Regions from separate parts of the Aeromonas enteropelogenes genome, predicted to be linked through region 2. Evidence: riboswitches for the same ligand, from Rfam matches in the RefSeq annotation. Region 2 holds a riboswitch; the other holds the start of a gene.
What was found. Region 2 has a riboswitch for lysine ahead of LA321_RS17875 (Na+/H+ antiporter NhaC family protein). Riboswitches for the same ligand answer to the same signal wherever they lie in the genome.
Positions count from the first base shown of each region.

Region 1: linked by a shared signal. The riboswitch ahead of lysC (lysine-sensitive aspartokinase 3) and the one ahead of LA321_RS17875 (Na+/H+ antiporter NhaC family protein) in region 2 are both predicted to bind lysine.

Region 1 is NZ_CP083625.1:3,106,468-3,115,961, reverse strand. Features, by position in the region: gene LA321_RS14585 (glyoxalase superfamily protein) at 1-13, opposite strand, end outside; gene LA321_RS14580 (alpha/beta fold hydrolase) at 113-895, opposite strand; gene LA321_RS14575 (MmcQ/YjbR family DNA-binding protein) at 1,014-1,376, shown strand; gene LA321_RS14570 (GNAT family N-acetyltransferase) at 1,373-1,849, shown strand; gene LA321_RS14565 (DUF3802 family protein) at 1,907-2,242, shown strand; gene msrA (peptide-methionine (S)-S-oxide reductase MsrA) at 2,486-3,118, opposite strand; gene argA (amino-acid N-acetyltransferase) at 3,388-4,716, shown strand; lysine riboswitch at 4,824-5,047, shown strand; gene lysC (lysine-sensitive aspartokinase 3) at 5,137-6,489, shown strand; gene LA321_RS14545 (protein kinase family protein) at 6,555-7,640, opposite strand; gene LA321_RS14540 (LTA synthase family protein) at 7,896-9,494, shown strand, end outside.
Region 2 is NZ_CP083625.1:3,879,825-3,889,318, reverse strand. Features, by position in the region: gene ihfB (integration host factor subunit beta) at 1-153, shown strand, start outside; gene LA321_RS17925 (LapA family protein) at 310-594, shown strand; gene lapB (lipopolysaccharide assembly protein LapB) at 604-1,770, shown strand; gene pyrF (orotidine-5'-phosphate decarboxylase) at 1,893-2,591, shown strand; gene rrtA (rhombosortase) at 2,569-3,147, opposite strand; gene LA321_RS17905 (tRNA-uridine aminocarboxypropyltransferase) at 3,146-3,769, shown strand; gene queC (7-cyano-7-deazaguanine synthase QueC) at 3,791-4,480, shown strand; gene queE (7-carboxy-7-deazaguanine synthase QueE) at 4,542-5,213, shown strand; gene LA321_RS17890 (DUF3820 family protein) at 5,215-5,445, shown strand; gene LA321_RS17885 (cob(I)yrinic acid a,c-diamide adenosyltransferase) at 5,442-6,017, shown strand; gene LA321_RS17880 (H-NS family histone-like protein) at 6,075-6,479, opposite strand; lysine riboswitch at 6,787-6,958, shown strand; gene LA321_RS17875 (Na+/H+ antiporter NhaC family protein) at 7,046-8,626, shown strand; gene LA321_RS17870 (thymidine kinase) at 8,718-9,299, shown strand; gene LA321_RS17865 (flavohemoglobin expression-modulating QEGLA motif protein) at 9,366-9,494, opposite strand, start outside.

The DNA.
Region 1 (9,494 bases), 770 kb from region 2:
TGAGTTTGGTCATGTTGGCTCCTTATCAATGGGAGCCACAGGGTAGCGAAGCGCACGGGGCGCCGGGTAGTAGCGGAGTACCACAGCGGCCGGCAACCGCAAGGCACCCGATTCAGGGGCGCTGGGCGGTGAGAAAGGCCAGGGTGGTGCGGTTGAACTGCTCGGGCTGCTCCACGTTGCAGACGTGACCGCACTGCTCGATCACCATCAGGGAGGCGCTGGCATCGCGGGCCACCTGTTCGCGCACCGGCGCCAGGAACATGTGATCCTCCTCCCCCATCACATAGAGGGTGGGAATAGGCAGGGCGCGCTCGCGGAAATAGCGCATCAGGGGATTAACCTCGGTGGCGAGGCGAAACCAGCGCTTGAACTCTTTCTGGCAGAGCTTGCGCGCCTCGCGCACGAAGAGATTGCGCGACTCCTGATGATGCTGGCGCGGCATGATGATGAAGGCGAACAATCGGTAGAGCCACATGTAGGGCAGAATGTGCTGGCCGAGGCGACCCAGCTGCACCAGCACCCGGGAGCGGATGTCGAGGCGCAGGATGGCGCCCCCCAGCACCATGCTCTTGACCCGCTCGGGGCAAAGCTCCGCCAGATGGCGAATAAGGATGGTGCCAAGGGAGATGCCGACGAAGTGGGCACGGCGGATATTCAGATGATCGAGCAGACGAACTATGTCCTCGGTCACGGCGCGAAAGCTGTAGTGGCCCTGGATCACCTGCTGCAGCTTGTGGGACTGGCCGTGGCCGCGCAGATCCAGCAGCAGCACGTTGAAATGCTCGCGATAGGCGCGCAGCTGTCTGAACCAGATGGAAGAGCTGCCGCCCGCCCCGTGCACGAACACCACCCAATCCCGTTCGGGACCCAGCTCGAAGGTCTTGTGGTACAACATCCAATGGGCTCCTTCTGTGATGGGGGGTATACTCGGCAGCGCGCATAGTACCAGAAGCAAGCCCCTGATAGATATGCGCAAACCATGACCAGGATCACCCCTTACGCGAGAACCCACCATGGACCTGACTCACTTGCGCCAGTTTCTGCTCACCCTGCCGGGCGCCACCGAAGACACGCCCTTTGGTCCGGAGATCCTGGTCTACCGCATCGCCGGCAAGATGTTTGCGCTGGTGGACTGGCAGGCAGAGCCCCTCACCATCAACCTCAAGTGCGAGCCCGAGCTGGCTCTGCTGCTGCGAGAACTCCACCCCGAGGTCAAACCGGGTTGGCACATGAACAAACAACACTGGAACACGGTCACCCTGAGCGACACCCTGGCCGAGGATCTCTGGCAGGGCTGGGTGCACCACTCCTATGAAAGGGTCGTCGCCGGCTTGCCCAAGGCAAAACGCCCGCAGGCTCCTCAGGCCAAGTCATGACGTCGCAACTTCATATCGTCCCGCTGGGCGAGCAGCATATCCCCGCCCTCATCACCCTGTTCGAACAGACGGTGCGCCGCACAGGCCCCGAGCACTACAGCCCGGAGCAGGTGGAGCAGTGGGCTTTGGGTGCCCATCATCCCGGCTTTGCCAATCAGCTTCGCGAGCACCATGGTTGGGTCGCCTGCTGGGGTGACACGCCCCTGGGTTTCGTCACCTTGAGCCAGGACGGACAGCTGAGCCTTCTTTATGTGAGCGCCGAGCATCAGCACCAGGGACTTGGCAACCTGCTGCTGACCACGGCGTTGGCAAACGCCCCTCTGCTCGGGCTCAAAGCGGTGACCACCGAAGCCAGCGCCTTCAGTTATGGGCTATTTTTACGACATGGTTTTACCCTGACCGGGATGGAGTGTGTGGAGCGTGGCGGGGTCAGTTTTACCCGATATCGCCTGTTCTGCCGCTTGCCAAGCTAGGTCAAGCCACTAAAATACGCCTGATTTTCGTATTGTTACTGTATTGAGGCTGCACCCATGGTGGTAGAAAGTGATGGCTATATCTCGCTGATCGAGTATCTGGTAGAGCGTTTGGGACTGTTCGAGGCCCAACAACAGAGTGAGGGGGGCGAGACCATCGAGGATCTGGTCAGCGGCCGTGTAGCCAGCAACCTGATGGCCATCTGCGAGCAGCATCCCGAGCTCGACCCCAAGGTGCGTTTCGTCATCATGCAGGAAGCGGATGCCGTGGTGGCGGATCTGGAAGAGGTCCTCTCGGCCGTCTGGCTGCGCGCCCCGACCCCGGAACAGCAAGCCTTCCTCGAAGAGTTCATCGATCTCATCAAGAACCTGTTTGACAGCGCGATCGCCTGATCCGCGCCTGTTCCACTCTTCTTCGCCAGAAAATGAAAAGGGCCGCCTTGTCAGGCAGCCCTGCTTGCTATCATTTTCAACCCACCCGACCGTTCACTTATCGAGTGGTTCTCAAGGCATGAAATGTGTCTGGACTTTGCATCCGATCCCTGGACGCTAATCAGTTAGTCAGCGGTCGTCGCAGTAAGTTCCAGACTTTGATCTTATATTTTTACTTTTTTTAAAAACCAGCTACCGCTTGCCTCAACGATTGAGCGACGGCGGCAGGCAAACCCCAATTCCCCCCAGTCCACAATAGCCATCCGGATTCTTCTCCAGGTACTGCTGGTGATAATCCTCGGCGTAATAGAAGGGAGCATAGGGCAGGATACGGGTGGTAATGGCGCGACTGTCGCCGCTGGCCACCATGGCCTGCTGGAACGCGGCCAGGCTCTGCTGGGCGATGGCCTGCTGGCTCTCGTCGGCATGGAAGATGACCGACCGGTACTGGGTACCGATATCGCCACCCTGGCGCATCCCCTGGGCCGGGTCATGCTGCTCCCAAAAGAGCTTGAGCAGGTCGCCGTAGCTAATCACCTTGGGATCAAACACCACCTGCACCGTTTCGGCGTGGCCGGTCAGGCCGCTGCACACCTCTTTATAGGTGGGATTGGGGGTCAACCCGCCCTGATAGCCGGCGGCGGTGGAATAGACTCCCGGCTGCTGCCAGAACAGACGCTCGACACCCCAGAAGCACCCCATGCCAAACCAGGCGATCTCCATCCCTTGAGGCCAGGGGCCCTGAGTCGGGTGACCGTTCACCGCGTGTTGCTGGCCAATCACCATCGCCTCGCGGCGGCCCGGCAGCGCATCTGCCGGCGAAATAATCTGTTCCATGAACCCTGTCCTTGTATAAAACCCTGTGTCATCGCACAGCTGACGAAAAGGAATATCGAAGATAACAGTTTATCGCCCCGGATCAACCAGAGCTCCCCTGCATAATCCAGTGATGGCTCACTCCCCTCCTCTACACCAGCCGCCAAGGCAGCTGAACAAGGGAAACAACGGTGGGACCAGAAATCCCACAAATCAATATTTAGTCTTGATTTGTGAATTTATTTTCATATATTGAGCGAATCGCTGTTTTTTTATGGAAGATCCCTCAAGTGCGTGAACGCGAACCCAGTCTGGTCAATGCTTTCCGGCAATCCACCCCCTACGTCAACGTGCATCGGGGTGCCACCTTTGTCTTGATGATCGGGGGCGAGGCCATCGCCCACCCCAACTTTGCCAATATCGTCAGCGATATCGCCCTGCTGCAGACCTTAGGCATACGCCTGGTGCTGGTGTTCGGTTCACGTCCGCAAAATGACGAGGCACTGGCCCGCGCCGGCATCGACGCCCAGTATCACAAGCGCACCCGGGTCACCGATGACGAGAGCTTCGCCCTCATCAAACAGGTGTGCGGCGGCCTGCAATACGACATCACGGCCCAGCTCTCCATGGGGCTGGCCAATACCCCCATGCAGGGGGCCCGCATCAGCGTGGTGAGCGGCAACTTCGTCACCGCCCAGCCGCTCGGGGTGGATGACGGCATCGATTTTTGCCACAGCGGCCGGGTACGCCGCATCGACGTGGAGGGGATCTCCCGCCAGCTGGATCAGAAAAGCCTGGTGCTTATCTCCCCCATCGGCTGCTCGGTCACCGGCGAGAGCTTTAACCTCAGCTCTGAAGAGGTGGCGCGCCGGGTGGCGGTTGATTTGAAAGCGGACAAGCTCATCTGTTTTAGCAGCACCCAAGGGGTGATGGACCGCCACGGCGAGGCCATCTCGGAGCTCTTCCCCGAGCAGGCCGAAGAGCTATTGGTGGAGCTGGAACAGGCGGGGGCCGAGATGTCCGGCACCGCCCGTTATCTGCGCGCGGCGATTGCCTCCTGCCGTGGCGGCGTACCCCGCTCCCACCTGGTGAGCTACAAGGAGGACGGCGCCATGTTGCAGGAGCTGTTCAGCCGCGACGGTCTCGGTACTCAGATAGTGCGCGAAAGCGCCGAACAGGCCCGCGCCGCCACCATAGAGGATATCGGCGGCATTCTCGACCTCATCCGCCCGCTGGAGGAGGAAGGGATCCTGGTACGCCGCTCCCGTGAGCAGCTGGAGATGGAGATCGACAAGTTCACCATCATAGATCGCGATGGTCTCATCATCGGCTGCGCCGCCCTCTACTGCTTCCACGAGGAAGCGATGGCCGAGATGGCCTGCGTCGCCATCCACCCCGACTACCGCAACTCCAATCGCGGGGATCAGCTGGTGGCCAAGGTGGCCGAGCGGGCCAAGCGGCTCGGGATCCGCAGCCTGTTCGTGCTCACCACCCGCTCCATCCACTGGTTCCGGGAACGGGGTTTCGAGCCGCTGGAGGTGGAAGAGCTGCCGGTGGCGCGCCAGCGCCTCTACAACTGGCAGCGCCGCTCCAAGGTTTTGTCAAAAAGCATTGCGTAACTTGTTGATTCTGCGTTTGGTTGAAGACTAATTTGAACTTTTTCACAAACTCGATTGACAGTGTAATCCAACGCAGGTTATTTCTAATTGTACTCCACCGCCACGGTGGAGCCAGAAGAGGAGCGCTGCCCAGGCAGCCCAAGGGAGGACGCCAGAGTCCGGTGAACTTGGGTCAGGGGGAGCAGCGCCGAGATGGACGAGGTAACTGGACGCCTCGCTGTCGGCTGCGGGGGCTGAATCCCCCGGGTTGTCATCGGTAGTGGTCATCCCCCACCGCGCTCTCACAGGGCGGGTACGGGATGGGCTCTGCGGATGGAGTGCTTCTGGCCGGGATAGCTTCGATCATTCCTGCCATTTTCAGCCTCCTCCTCTCTTTTTGCCCGATGGAACCGGATTTTTATATTAAGACAGGAGTACGCAATGAGCCCGATCAATGTCGCCAAGTTTGGCGGAACCAGTGTCGCCAACGCCGCGGCCATGAACAACTGCGCCGATATCGTGCTGGCCAACCCCGCCACCCGGGTGGTAGTGCTGAGCGCCAGCGCCGGCGTCACCAATCTCTTGGTAGCGCTGGCACAGGGCGAGCTGGATGAGGCGGGCCAGGAGACGCAACTGGGCAAGCTGGCGGAGATCCAGCACGCCATTTTGGCCGAGCTGGGCCATCCGGACGACGTGAGCGAGTTCATCCGGGCCCAGCTTGGCGAGATCCGCACCATGGCGCGCCAGGCCAGCCAGCAGACCGACGCCGAGCTGGCCGATCGCCTCATCGCCTGTGGTGAGCTCATCTCCACCCGCCTCTTTACCGAGCTGTTGCACCAGCGTGGCGTCAAGGCCCACTGGCAGGATGTGCGCCAGCTGATGCGCACCGACAGTCGCTTTGGCAAGGCCACCGTGGATATCGCTGCCACCCGCACCCTATGCCAGCAAGCCCTGGCCCCCATGCTCGGGGACACCCTCATCATCACCCAGGGCTTCATCGGCGCCGATGGCGACGGCCGCACCACCACCCTGGGTCGCGGCGGCTCCGATTACAGCGCAGCCCTGCTCGCCGAGGCGCTGGACGCTGGCAGCATAGAGATCTGGACCGACGTGCCCGGCATCTACACCACGGATCCGCGCCTCGTCACCCGTGCCCGTCCCATCCCGGAGATCAGCTTCGTCGAGGCGGCCGAGATGGCCACCTTCGGTGCCAAGGTGCTGCATCCGGCGACCCTGCAACCTGCGGTGCGCCAGAACATTCCGGTGTTTGTCGGCTCCAGCAAGGATCCGGCGGCGGGAGGTACCTGGATCCGCTCCAGCACGGATTCGAGCCCGCTGTTTCGCGCCGTGGCCCTGCGCCGCAACCAGGTGCTGGTGACCCTGCACAGCCTCAACATGTTCCACGCCTATGGCTTTCTGGCCGAGGTGTTCGGCATCCTGGCCCGCCACCGCATCTCGGTGGATCTCATCACCACCTCGGAGGTGAGCGTGTCGCTCACCCTGGATCACACCGGCAGCCAGAGCAACGGCGAGCCGGTCTTGAGTGACAAGGTGCTGGCGGAGCTGGGGCAGCTGTGCAAGGTGGAAGTGGAGACGGGGCTTGCGCTGGTGGCCCTCATCGGCAACCGCATGAGCGAGGTGAACGGGGTTGGCAGCCAGGTCTTCTCGACCCTGCGGGATCACAACATCCGGATGATCTGTTACGGCGCCAGCGCCCACAACCTCTGCTTCCTGGTACAGGAGTCGGACGCCGGCAACATAGTCAACTGCCTCCATCAGGAGCTGCTGGATTAAGCAGCTTCCATAGCAGAGGGCACCCCGGGGTGCCCTCTTTTTTTGCCTTCACGGTTGACCCTGTTTCAGGCCGGCGTCGCCACCGGCAGCTGGCAGGCCATGGCCTCGCGGCGCTGTCGCTGCAAGCGCGCCAGCATGTCATCCTGGCTGGTGCCCTCCTCCTGCCCAGGCAGGTTATCCACCAGCAGGGGATAGTGATCGGTGATCGCCTGCTCCAGCCAGTCGAGGCGGCGCAGGGTGAGCGGGCCGCAGCTCTGGCCGCTCAGATCGTCCGCTACATCGAGCTTGTGGCTGCGATACATGTCGCGCCACCAGTTGGCGGCAAGCGCCTCGTCACTGGCCAGCGCCGCGCTCCACTCCCCCTGCAGTGCATGCAGCCGCGCCAGCACGGGGGCGCTCGCCCCCTGGCGACCGAGATGGAGGATCTCCTGCTTCACCCAGGCAAGGCAGAGCTCGCGCCAGTAGCGAAACTGCGGCAAGGGATCGGGCTCATCGAGCCAGAGCCCGGAGAGGGTGCGGGTCTCCAGCCGTTCCGGCACATGAAACTGGGGGTCAACCAGCCCGTTGGAGTTGTATTCAAAGCGGGGATCGAAGGTCCACATGTAGCCAAAATCGAAGACGCTGATCTGCTCGCCGTCATCGAGCAGGTTGCCGGGGCTCGGATCCCAGTCAAACCAGCCCCAGCGGGCCAGCTCCCCCTCCACTTCCAGCATCTGGGCCAGATTGCGCTCATTGAGGCTATGCACCGGCACGCCACGCAGCCAGGGAGAGACCAAGACGCCGGCCCGGGCCGAGCCATAGCTGGTGCAGACCACGTGGGAGAGAATGGTGGGATGGAGCTCGCGCAGCGCTTCTATTTCCCGGCGGCGCTCCAGCTCGGTCAGAAAGGCGGTCTTGCCATCGAGATTGGCGACCAGTGAATCCTGGCGGCGCCGCTTCAGGCACCAGTGATGGCCATCGACCTTGAGGTGGAACACCTCGGCCGTCAGGCCATGGCGATAGACCTTGAGCACGGCGGGATGCGTCTCCTTGAGATTGACCAGTTGCCCCACGGGCAGCGGACAATCGCGCTCGCGCCCAATCCGCACCTCCTCCTTGCTCTCCAGCATGCGCAGCAATCTGGCCTGACGCGCCATCACTTTAGGATTCATATATGTACCTCTCAGCTCTATTGAGAGACTAAACAGCCCACTCTCCCCAAACCAGCGGCAAAACATCATGATGACGCTTTCATCACAGAATCCGTGCAGCCTCTCGATCAGGATCACAATTTGCAGGGATGTATCGTCACCCAATATTCATCAAGCCGTCATTAAATTGACAAGCAGGAACAAGGTCAGCACCATCGGGTCAAACAGTATGCGGATACACGCTTTCTCTCTCACTTGCTCAAAGGACGAGCTCATATGAACGTCTCCTCCTCAGGTCGCCCGACGGGCCGCATCCTGAGTCTGCCCACCCTGTTGCTCGCCCTGCTGTGCGCACTGCTGCTGTTTACCCTGGTGTTGCCCCTCATCAATCCGGGCAGCTGGCTCGGCCGTGGCCAACCGCTGGTGCTTGGGCCTGCCGATCAGCCGCTAGCCACCCTCACCCGCCACTCGCTGCTCTACAAGAGCGACAGCCGTGGCCTCTATCTGGTGGTGCGCAGTCAGTGGCAACTGCTCAAACCGCTGCAACCCGAGGACAGGGTGCGCGTCGAGCTACTCAATGACAAGGGGGAGCGGATCGACCAACTGAGCCAGCGGGTCGACAAGCGTCAGCGTTGCCGGCAGGCCCGCTGTACCCTGGATCTCAACAGTACCTTGCGGGCACCGGACGATGCCCTCGCCAGCCGCTATCAGCTGCGCATCGGCCTGTTGCTGGCAGACCGCCCCGAGAGCGCCGAGTTCAGCCAGATCCTGCAAACCCTGCCGGAACGGGGATTCAATCTCACCTATCTGTTCACCAGCCTGGTGCTGGTGCTGGCCTTAAGCGCCGTCGTGCTCAGGGTACTGATGCCCAGACTCAGGCGCAACATGCGCTGGCGAGTGCTCGGCAGCCTGCTGCTCGGCAACCTCACCTTCGTGCTGCTGCACGGCTTCGTGGTGTTCAAGCTGGGGGAATTTCTGCTCTGGTCCGGTTTTCGGCCGGAACACTACTATCTGGCCTGGGCCAGCATGGTGCTGGGTTGGGGCCTGTGCGCCCTGGCGGGGTTCAACCTCTATATGGGGCTGGTCTTCACCGCCCTCTCCGGCATCGGCCTCTTGGCCAACTTCATAAAGATTGCCATCTATGGGGTACCCCTTGGCGGTGATGACCTTGGCAACCTGCTGGCCTTGGTGCGGATCCTGCTCGATCAGCACCCGGTGCTGCCGATATTGGCCACTTTGCTGGCGCTGTTTCTGTGCTGGCGCTTCGCCCTGTCGCGCTGGGTGCTGCGTACCGCCGCCGCCACCGCCGCGTTTTTTGCCCTGTGCGTGTTTGCCACCCAGACCGGCAACAAGCTGCTGGGGGCCAACATTCGCTACGTGGACAGGGCGGTCAACTATCACAGGGACATCATCCGCTCCGGCCCCGGCCTCTATCTGTTCAACTTGGTGGACGAGATGCTGCAAAGCGGCAGCGTGTTCCGCTATCCGCTGCAGATCAACGAGCTGACGCCGCAATTGAGCCATCCTCCCCGGGGCATCGCGCCGCGCTGGGATCTGGTGATCGTGCTGCAATATGAATCACTGATGCTCGACTGGCAGGGGCGGATCTGCGCCCCGGCCCCCACCTTGAGCCTGCCCGCCAGCGTGCAGCAGTGGCACAAGACCATCCACTCCCCCACCACCGGTGGCATGACGGTGCTGGCGGAGTTCGAGATGAATACCGGGCTGCCGGTGGGCCTGCTCAAACAGGGGGTGGTGCCCTACTACTACCTCTCGGAGCAGGTGCCCGGGCTGGCCCAAAGCGCCAGGCAAAGCGGCTACAAGACCCTGTTCGCCCACCCCTATGTGGAGAAGTTCTGGGGCCGCGCCAAGGCC
Region 2 (9,494 bases):
ATTCGCGGATTTGGCAGTTTTTCACTGCACTATCGTGCCCCCCGCGTGGGCCGTAACCCCAAGACCGGGGACAAGGTTGAACTGACCGGGAAATATGTCCCGCACTTCAAACCTGGCAAAGAGTTGCGCGAGCGCGTCAACACCATTGAATAATGCAAAAATGGGCATACTCGGGTATGCCTTTTTGTTTTTGGCCTTTGAACCTGTGCCAATCATCTTGTTTCTTAAACTCTTTTCCCATTCACTCTAGAGTCTGCCTGTGATTTTAAGGATAATCAGCCTCTCACTCGATACTGACAGGGAGCTCTTATGAAGCGTATTTTGGCCCTTATCCCGCTGGTGCTGGTCTTTATTCTGACCCTGGCGCTGGGTTCACAAAACGGTCAGCTGGTTCAGTTCAATTACCTGATTGCACAAGGAGAGTTCTCGCTCGCCATGCTGCTCGGGTTCTTTTTCGCCGGTGGCTTCCTCCTTGGTTGGCTGGTTTTCGGCCTGCTGTTCCTGCGTTTGAAGATGCAAAACCGCACCCTCAATCGCACCATGCGTCGTCAATCCCGCGAATTGGAGCTGGCCCGTACAGCGGGTAAGGAATAATGCTCCTCAATGCTTGAACTGCTTTTCCTGCTGTTGCCCATCGCCGCCGGTTATGGTTGGTACATGGGCCGCAGGAGTGTTCGCCAGGACACCCAAAAACAGAGTAACCAGTTTTCCCGCCAGTACGTGGCGGGTCTCAATTATTTGCTGTCCGATGAATCCGACAAGGCGGTGGATCTCTTTATCCAGCTGCTGGAGGTGGACAGCGAAACCATCGAAACTCATCTCTCCCTCGGCAACTTGTTTCGCCAGCGCGGCGAGGTCGATCGTGCCATCAAGATCCACCAGAATCTGGTCGCTCGCCAGTTGACTCGCGAACAGCGCCAGCTGGCATTGCAGGAGCTGGCCCGCGACTTTCTCGCCGCCGGCTTGCTGGATCGCGCGGAAGCCATCTGGAAAGAGCTGTGTGAAGACAGCGATTTCGAAGAGACGGCGCTCGCCCAGTTGCTCATTATCCACCAGCAGTTGCGAGAGTGGGACAAGGCCATCGATGTGGCGGTGCGCCTGCAACAGTTCCAGGGCAAGAAGCTGGCCGAGCCCATCTCCCATTTTTATTGCGAGCAGGCTGAAAACGCCCTGCGCGAAGGCAATCAAGGGGAGGCGCTGGCCAAATTCAAACGGGCCCTTGGCATCAACCCAACCTGTGCCCGCGCCAGTCTGCGGTTGGCTGAGCTGGCCATGGCTGAAGGGGAATATGAGCGGGCAAGCAAGGAACTGCTGCGGGTATTTGAACAGGATATGGATTTTGCCTCCGAAGCCATCCCCAAATTGTTGCAGTGCTACCAGCAACTGGGGCGCAGCCAGGCGCTGATCCCCATCCTCGAGAAGGCGGTAGAGGAGCATGCCGGTGTCAGCGTGACCCTGGCGCTTGCCAAGCTGGTGGAGGAGCGCGATGGCCTGAGCCAGGCCCGCGAACTGGTGTTGCGTCAGCTGCGTCGCCATCCCTCCATGAAGGGGTTCTATCAGCTGGTGGGATTTCAGCTGGCCAGTGCGGAGGAGGGGCCCGCCAAGGAGAGCCTCGAGCTGCTGCAGCAACTGGTGGGCGAGCAGATAAAAATCAAATCGACCCACAAGTGCCGCCAGTGCGGGTTTGCCACGCACTCGCTGTTCTGGCAGTGTCCATCCTGCCGCCAGTGGGGCTCCATCAAGCCAATACGGGGCCTGGATGGTGAATAAAAGAAGCAATTGAACATCTGATGTGGCGCGAATTGAGCGCCACATCTATGTCAGCAAACGGAACCTGGATCAGGGCGATGAACGCGATCCAGGAGGGTGAATAACAACTAATAGGAAGTGAGATGCTAGATCCCAAAGTACTGGTAGCGCTGGATTATCAACACGAGGCAGATGCCTTGGCGTTCGTTGACCGTATCTCTCCGGCCCAGTGCCGTCTCAAGGTGGGCAAGGAGATGTTCACCCTGTTTGGCCCGCAGTTTGTGCGCCAACTGGTGGCCAAGGGGTTCGATGTCTTTCTGGATCTGAAATTTCACGATATTCCCAACACCGTTGCCAAAGCCGTGGCCGCCAGTGCCGAGTTGGGCGTCTGGATGGTCAACGTGCATGCCAGTGGGGGCGAACGCATGATGCGTGCCGCCGTCGAGGCGCTGGCACCTTATGGTGACAAGGCGCCGCTGTTGATCGGCGTGACCGTGCTGACCAGCATGGAGCAGTCCGACATGGCCCCCATGGGGCTGGATGTGACACCAGCCGAACAGGTGATCCGCCTGGCCAAGTTGACCAAGGCGGCAGGGCTCGATGGTGTGGTGTGTTCCGCCAATGAAGCGCATGAGCTGAAAGCCTTGCTGGGGGCGGATTTTAAGCTGGTGACACCGGGGATCCGCCCAAGCGGCGCCGATGCCGGGGATCAGCGCCGGGTGATGACGCCGCGAGCGGCCGTCGAGGCGGGCTCCGATTATCTGGTCATCGGCCGTCCCATCACCCAGGCCGCCGATCCGGCAGCCATGCTGGCCAGCATCAATGCCGAGTTGAGTGCGTAATGGATACCGGGTGCAGGCCGAGCAACAGGCCTGCACCTGCTCCTATCAGATGGGATTCTATATGGACTCTGGCACCGATCAGCGTGGCGATCGGGCTCTCGCCGGCATTGTAGAAGTCCACCGCCAGTTTGATCCCCATTCCTGCCAGCATCAGCCAGCCCGAGATCCGGCGCCCGTGCCGCAGATCCTGCATGGCGCCCCACATAAACAGACCATGCAGTGAGCCGGATAGCCCCATGTACCAGTGGGTCTGCGGGCACAACCACCAGATCCCCAATCCGACGGCGCACCAGAGCAGCAGCATCAGCACAGGGAGTCTGGCGTACCCCAGGTAGTCGCGAAACAGGCTATACAGGATTGTGAGTCCACCCAGGTTGAGCAACAGGTGCCATTGATTGGTATGAACCAGATTGCCTGTTATGATCCGCCACCCTTCGCCCCGGGCGATCAGATCCCTGTCGAACGACAGCTGGAGATTGGGGACGGTAAAAAAGAGCAGCAAGCTGGCGAGAGAGAGCGTGATAACCCAGAGCCATCCGGATTTTTCTGACAACATGACACAGCCCAACAACAAGAAGAGTCGATACTGTACACGCTGTACCCGGGCCCTTAAAGCGTGCCTGTGCGATTATATCGTGCCGGTTGAAAACCAGACTCCGCTCTATATCCTGCAACACCCCAATGAAGTGGCGCATCCCAAGGGCACGGCTTCCCTGCTGGCGGCCTCTCTCAAAGGCGCCGAGCTGCATGTTGGCGAAGATTTTTCGCAAGTGGATTGGCTCAATGAGTTGCTGGCCGATCCCGCACGCCGCTGCTATCTGTTGTGGCCGGATGAGGAGGCGTTGTCACTGGCTCAACTGCGCCAGCAGTGCGAATCCGCATCGGGAGCGGCCGTGTCGGTTGTTTTTATCCTGCTCGATGGCACCTGGCGCAAGGCGTATCGCATGTTGCAGAGCAACCCCATGCTGGCCCGGCTGCCCCGCATCGGCCTGGAGGCGGTGGCAGGCCAGTACGCCATTCGCAAGAAACCCTTTCCCGACGCGTTGTCGACCCTGGAGGCGGGCTATCACCTCCTCGCCCAATGGGAAGGCACGCCCGAGCGCTATGCCCCTCTGCTCACCCTGTTCAATCAGCTCAACAGCCAGTGGCTGGCCTTTGCCGAAGGGCGCCGTCGTTAAATATCCCGAGGAGTCATCAAGATGAAAAAAGCAGTTGTGGTTTTCAGCGGTGGGCAGGACAGCACCACCTGCCTGGTGCAGGCACTGGCCCGATATGACGAGGTGCACGCCATCACGTTTGACTATGGTCAGCGCCATCGGGAAGAGATCGACACGGCCCGTCGTCTGGCCAGCCAGCTGGGCGTCGCGGCCCACAAGGTGATGGATGTGACGCTACTCAACGAACTGGCCGTCTCGGCCCTGACCCGTGACGACATTCCGGTGAGCGGCGAGCTGCAGGATAACGGCCTGCCCAACACCTTCGTGCCGGGTCGCAACATCCTGTTTCTGACCCTGGCTTCCATCTATGCCTACCAGGTGGGAGCCGAGGCGGTGATCACCGGGGTGTGCGAGACCGATTTCTCCGGCTACCCGGATTGCCGTGACGAGTTCGTCAAGGCGCTCAATCAGGCGGTGTCCCTGGGGCTGGATCGCGGCATCCGCTTTGAAACCCCCTTGATGTGGCTCGACAAGGCCGAGACCTGGGCGCTGGCGGATCACTACGGCCATCTGGAGACGGTGCGCCAGCAAACGCTCACCTGCTACAACGGCATCCCCGGCGATGGGTGCGGTACTTGCCCGGCTTGCGAATTGCGCAGCCGCGGGCTGAACCACTATCTCGCCGACAAGGCCGGCGTTACGACTCGCCTGCGCGAGAAAACCGGATTGTAAACCTGCCTCTTGCCTGTGCTTGAGGTATAATCCGCGACTTTTGCAACCAGCTGTGATCAAGATGCACTACCCAATCAACGAGATTTTCCAGACCATCCAGGGGGAGGGGGTCTTCACCGGCCTGCCCGCCATTTTCGTTCGCCTGCAGGGTTGCCCGGTGGGCTGCCCCTGGTGCGATACCCGTCATACCTGGGTGGTCGATCCTGCTCGTGAAGTGGGCGTGCAGGCGGTGCTGGATTGCTCCAACGAGTCGGATGGCTGGAGCAAGATGAGCACGGCAGAGATCCTGGCAAGTTTTCAGCAACTTGGCTATCAGGCTCGCCATGTGGTGATCACCGGGGGCGAGCCCTGCCTCTATGATCTGCATGAGCTCTCCACAGCCTTGCTGACGGCGGGTTATCAGGTGCAAATCGAAACCAGTGGCACCAGCGAGATCAAGACCCATGACGATACCTGGGTGACAGTGTCTCCGAAGATCGGCATGAAAGGGGGGCTGCCCGTACTGGTATCAGCGCTGGAGCGTGCCAACGAGATAAAGCACCCGGTGGCTACCGAACACCATATCGAAGAGCTAGATGAGCTGCTGGCCACTGCACACCTGCGGGCCGACGTGGTGATTGCGCTGCAGCCTATCAGCCAGAAGCCCAGAGCCACCCAGTTGGCGATGACGACCTGTATTGCCCGTAATTGGCGACTCTCCATCCAGACCCATAAATATCTGGATATCGATTAATATGGAGTGGCTGTCCGACGAGCGGGCGCTGCTGACGCTGGCCAATAAAATGCCCTATGGCAAATATCAGGGGCGGCGGATCATTGATATTCCGGAACCTTATCTGGTGTGGCTGGCCCGCAATGGTTTTCCGGCCGGTAAATTGGGTCAGACACTGGCCCTGGCCTACGAGATTAAGCTAAACGGGCTGGAGTCCATGATTATTCCCATTATTAACAGGATGTCGGTATGAGAATATATACGAGGCAGGGTGACAAGGGCATGACTCGCCTGGCAGATGGTGTTCGTCTGGCCAAGGATCATTTGCGCGTCGAAACCTATGGTTATATCGATGAACTCAATTCCCATATCGGGGTATTGATTTGCGAGGTACCCGCGCAAGAGACAACCTTATTGGCTGATTTGCAGTTGCTGCAGCAGGAGTTATTCGATTTGGGCGGCGAGCTGGCATTTTCCAGTGCCGCCCAGAATGCTGCCATCTGGCAAGTCAACGCTGCCTGGACTGCCCGTCTGGAGCAACAGATAGACGCTTACAGCGAGCAGCTGACCCCGCTGCGTCAATTTATACTGCCCGGGGGATCGCGCGCTGCAGCCCAGGCCCATGTGGTGCGAACCCTGGTGCGCCATTGTGAACGGCTGCTGCTGACCCTGAGCAAGGAAGAGGCCATCAACCCCGAGACCCTGCCTTATCTGAACCGGATGAGCGACTGGTTTTTTACCATCGCCCGTTACCTCTTGAGCCGGGAAGGCAAGGGGGAGGTGGTGTGGCTCAAAGCTGCCGATCGCCAGCCCTCGAATGTCTGATGGGAAAAATAATAAAAAACCTCGCCTTGGCGAGGTTTTTTATTGGATGGCATGTCATCAAATAGCGAAATCTTCCAGCGATTGGCCTGCCGCAATGGCATTGGCAATCACCGACGGCATGCGTCCCTGGCCAGTCCAGGTTTTCTCTACGCCGTTATCCTGATAACGATATTTGGCAGGACGGGGTGCCCGCTTGGTTTTTTCGGATTTGGCCGGGCTGGCTGCGACAACTTTGACCAGGTCGGCAGGATCAATACCGGCCGCTTTGAGCATTTCACTGTATTCTTCAATTTTCCGTTGATGCTCTTCGCGAGCCTGACGTTCAGCGGCCTCATCCTGCTGGCGTTCGGCTACGATAATCGAAAGTTTTTCCAAGCCCTCTTCCAGTTGTGCCAAGGATAGCTCGCGGCAAGTCGCGCGCAGGCTGCGGATATTAAGCAGTACTTTCAAGAAATCATGCATAGGATTTACCATGTAGCGTCACAAGGAAATATATATGTCGACTCTGATTCTTGCGTCTCAAATTAAATATGTCAAGGCAGTGGAAATATAACAGGAGCCTTATCCGGATAATGCTGGCAGCAATAATTGGTAGTCGGGACATTGTTCAACGGGATATCAATGGCGCCTGACTAGTTGAAAATAGCGCCAAAAAATTCAATAGCGCATCATTTGACTACCTTTTTGATGCTTGGTGACGTGTTTGTTATGGTTATTTAATCAAAAAACTTGCTATAAGCTGATGGCTGGATAAAATGTCCTGCGAATACCTTTAAGTAGAGGCGCGCTGCCTATGACTACTTGTGCGGAGGGTGATGCCGATGATGCACAAGGAAAGGAGTCAGCGCCGAAGTGGCCAGGCCATCATACCGGGCTGCTGGTTCTGCATCTAATAGGTGCAGGACTGCCATAGTCATCCACTATGGAGCGCTACCTGAAGGGGCTGAGGAGTATGACCTCCCCATGGGTTTTGTTTCTTTAGATCCTCTCGGTAGATCTCCACCTGTATCTTTAGGTGCAAAGAGATCATGGACATTAGTCATTTCGCCGACTCCGGTTGGTCTGTCGTTCCCCCCTTATTGGCTGTCGCCCTGGCGATCCTGACCCGCCGCGTCCTGCTGTCGCTCGGGGTCGGTATCCTGGCCGGCAGCCTGCTGCTCAACCAGTTTTCACCGCTCGATTCCCTGCATTACCTGCTGAACACAGTGCTCAAGATTTTCTGGGTTGATGGTGCCCTCAATAGCGACAACATTAATATGCTGTTGTTCATGCTGCTGCTGGGTGGCCTCATCAGTCTGATGAGCGTCTCCGGCGCGACCCGGGCCTTTGCCGAGTGGGCCGAACGTCGTGCCAAGACCCGCAAGGGGGCCAAGGCGCTCACCGGCATGATGGTCTTTGCCTTCTTTATCGACGACTTCTTCCACAGTCTGTCTGTGGGGGCCATCTGCCGTCCGGTGACCGACCGTTTCCAGATCTCCCGTGCCAAACTGGCCTATCTGCTCGACTCCACCGCGGCGCCGGTGTGCGTGCTGATGCCCATCTCCTCCTGGGGGGCCTACATCATCGCCCTGGTGGGCGGCATTATGGCGGCCCATGGTCTGACCGAGCAGAGCCCCATCGCCGCGTTTGTCGAGATGATCCCGATGAACCTCTATGCCGTCTTCACCCTGGTGATGGTGCTGGTGGTGATCGCATTCCAGCTCGATATCGGCCCGATGCGCCAGCATGAAGAGTGGGCGCTGGAAGGCAAGCTGTGGGATGAGTCCAAGGGCCGCCCCATCGGTCTGGACATGGAGAGCCCGGAAGAGAGCAACGGCGGCATGATCGACATGGTGCTGCCGATCCTGACCCTGACCGCCGCCACCATCTACTTCATGATTGACTCAGGTGCCGCCGTGCTGAGCGAGCAAGGGTTGCCGTTCAGCGTGCTCGGTTCGTTCGAGAACACCAACGTGGGATCCTCCCTGGTGTACGGCGCCCTGTGCAGCCTGGTGGTCTCCATAGGTCTGGCCATGCGCCTCAAGCTCGGTGCCAAGAACTGGATCAAGGCCGCGCCGCAAGGGGTAATGGCCATGCTACCGGCCATCAACATCCTGCTGTTTGCCTGGACCATCGGCGCCGTGGTGCGCGACGTGGAGACCGGCAAGTACCTGGCTTCCCTGGCCAACGGCAACCTGCCTGTCGAAGTGCTGCCTGCCGTGGTGTTCGTGCTCTCCTGCGCCATGGCGTTTGCCACCGGTACCAGCTGGGGCACCTTTGGCATCATGCTGCCGCTGGCCGGCGACATGGCCGCGGCCAGCGATGCGGCGCTGATACTGCCGATGCTGGCGGCGGTACTGGCCGGTTCTGTATTCGGCGATCACAGTTCGCCCATCTCCAGCACCAGTATCCTGTCGGCCACCGGTGCCGGTTGCCATCACATCGATCACGTGATGACCCAACTGCCCTACGCCCTCTCCATCGCGTTCGGCGCGGCGCTGGGTTACCTGGCCATGGGGTTCATGCACTCCGCTCTGGCCGGTTTCAGCATCAGTGCTCTCTGGTTTGCACTCTTTACCAGCTATCACCTGAGAAAGGCGAAAGCGCGGCCGGTGCTTGCCACCGCGTAACGTCAATAGTGCAAGGGGCCTGCGGGCCCCTTGGTTTTGTCTGGGGCTTTGGTTAGCATGCGCCCCATCAATTCAGTTTCGGAACAGTAACATGGCTTCATTGCACTACAAATTTGCCACCATGAATTCAGGCAAATCGACCCAGCTCATCCAGGCGCATTTCAACTATCTGGAGCGGGGCATGCATCCTCTGGCCATGACACCGGCGATCGACGATCGATTCGGGGTGGGCGTGATCAGCGCCCGGGTAGGGCTCGAATTGAAAGTAGAGGTGTTCAGCGACACCTGCGATCTGTTCGAGATGGTCAAGGCGCGCCATGCCGAGAAACGGATCGATGTCTTCATCGTCGACGAGGCCCAGTTCCTGACCAAAGAGCAAGTTTATCAGCTGGCGCGCATCGTCGATGAGCAGGATATTCCGGTCATCGCCTACGGCCTCAAGACCGATTTTCGTGGCGAGCTCTTCCCTGGCTCCTACCATTTGCTCTGCCTGGCGGACAAGTTTGAAGAGCTCAAAAGCATCTGCTGGTGCGGCAACAAGGCCCACATGAACTCGCGAGTGAGTGAGGCTGGGCAGGTGATGCGCGATGGCGAGCAGGTGGAGATCGGCGGCAACGATCGCTATGTGTCACTGTGCCGCAAGCACTATCTGGAAGGGCGGGCATTCAAGTAACCCCGCTTTGCGGATCCTTTGACAACAAAAGGGCGCCATGTCGGCGCCCTTTTGTTTGCCCGGGGCTCAGTCAATCTCGATATCCACCGGCGCTATGATGGGATCGGCCACCGGCAGGCGGTGGAACAGCTGGCGAAAATGATGTTGTACCCGGCCGATATCCACCAGCGACATGCCGGAGGCGAAGCCGAACCA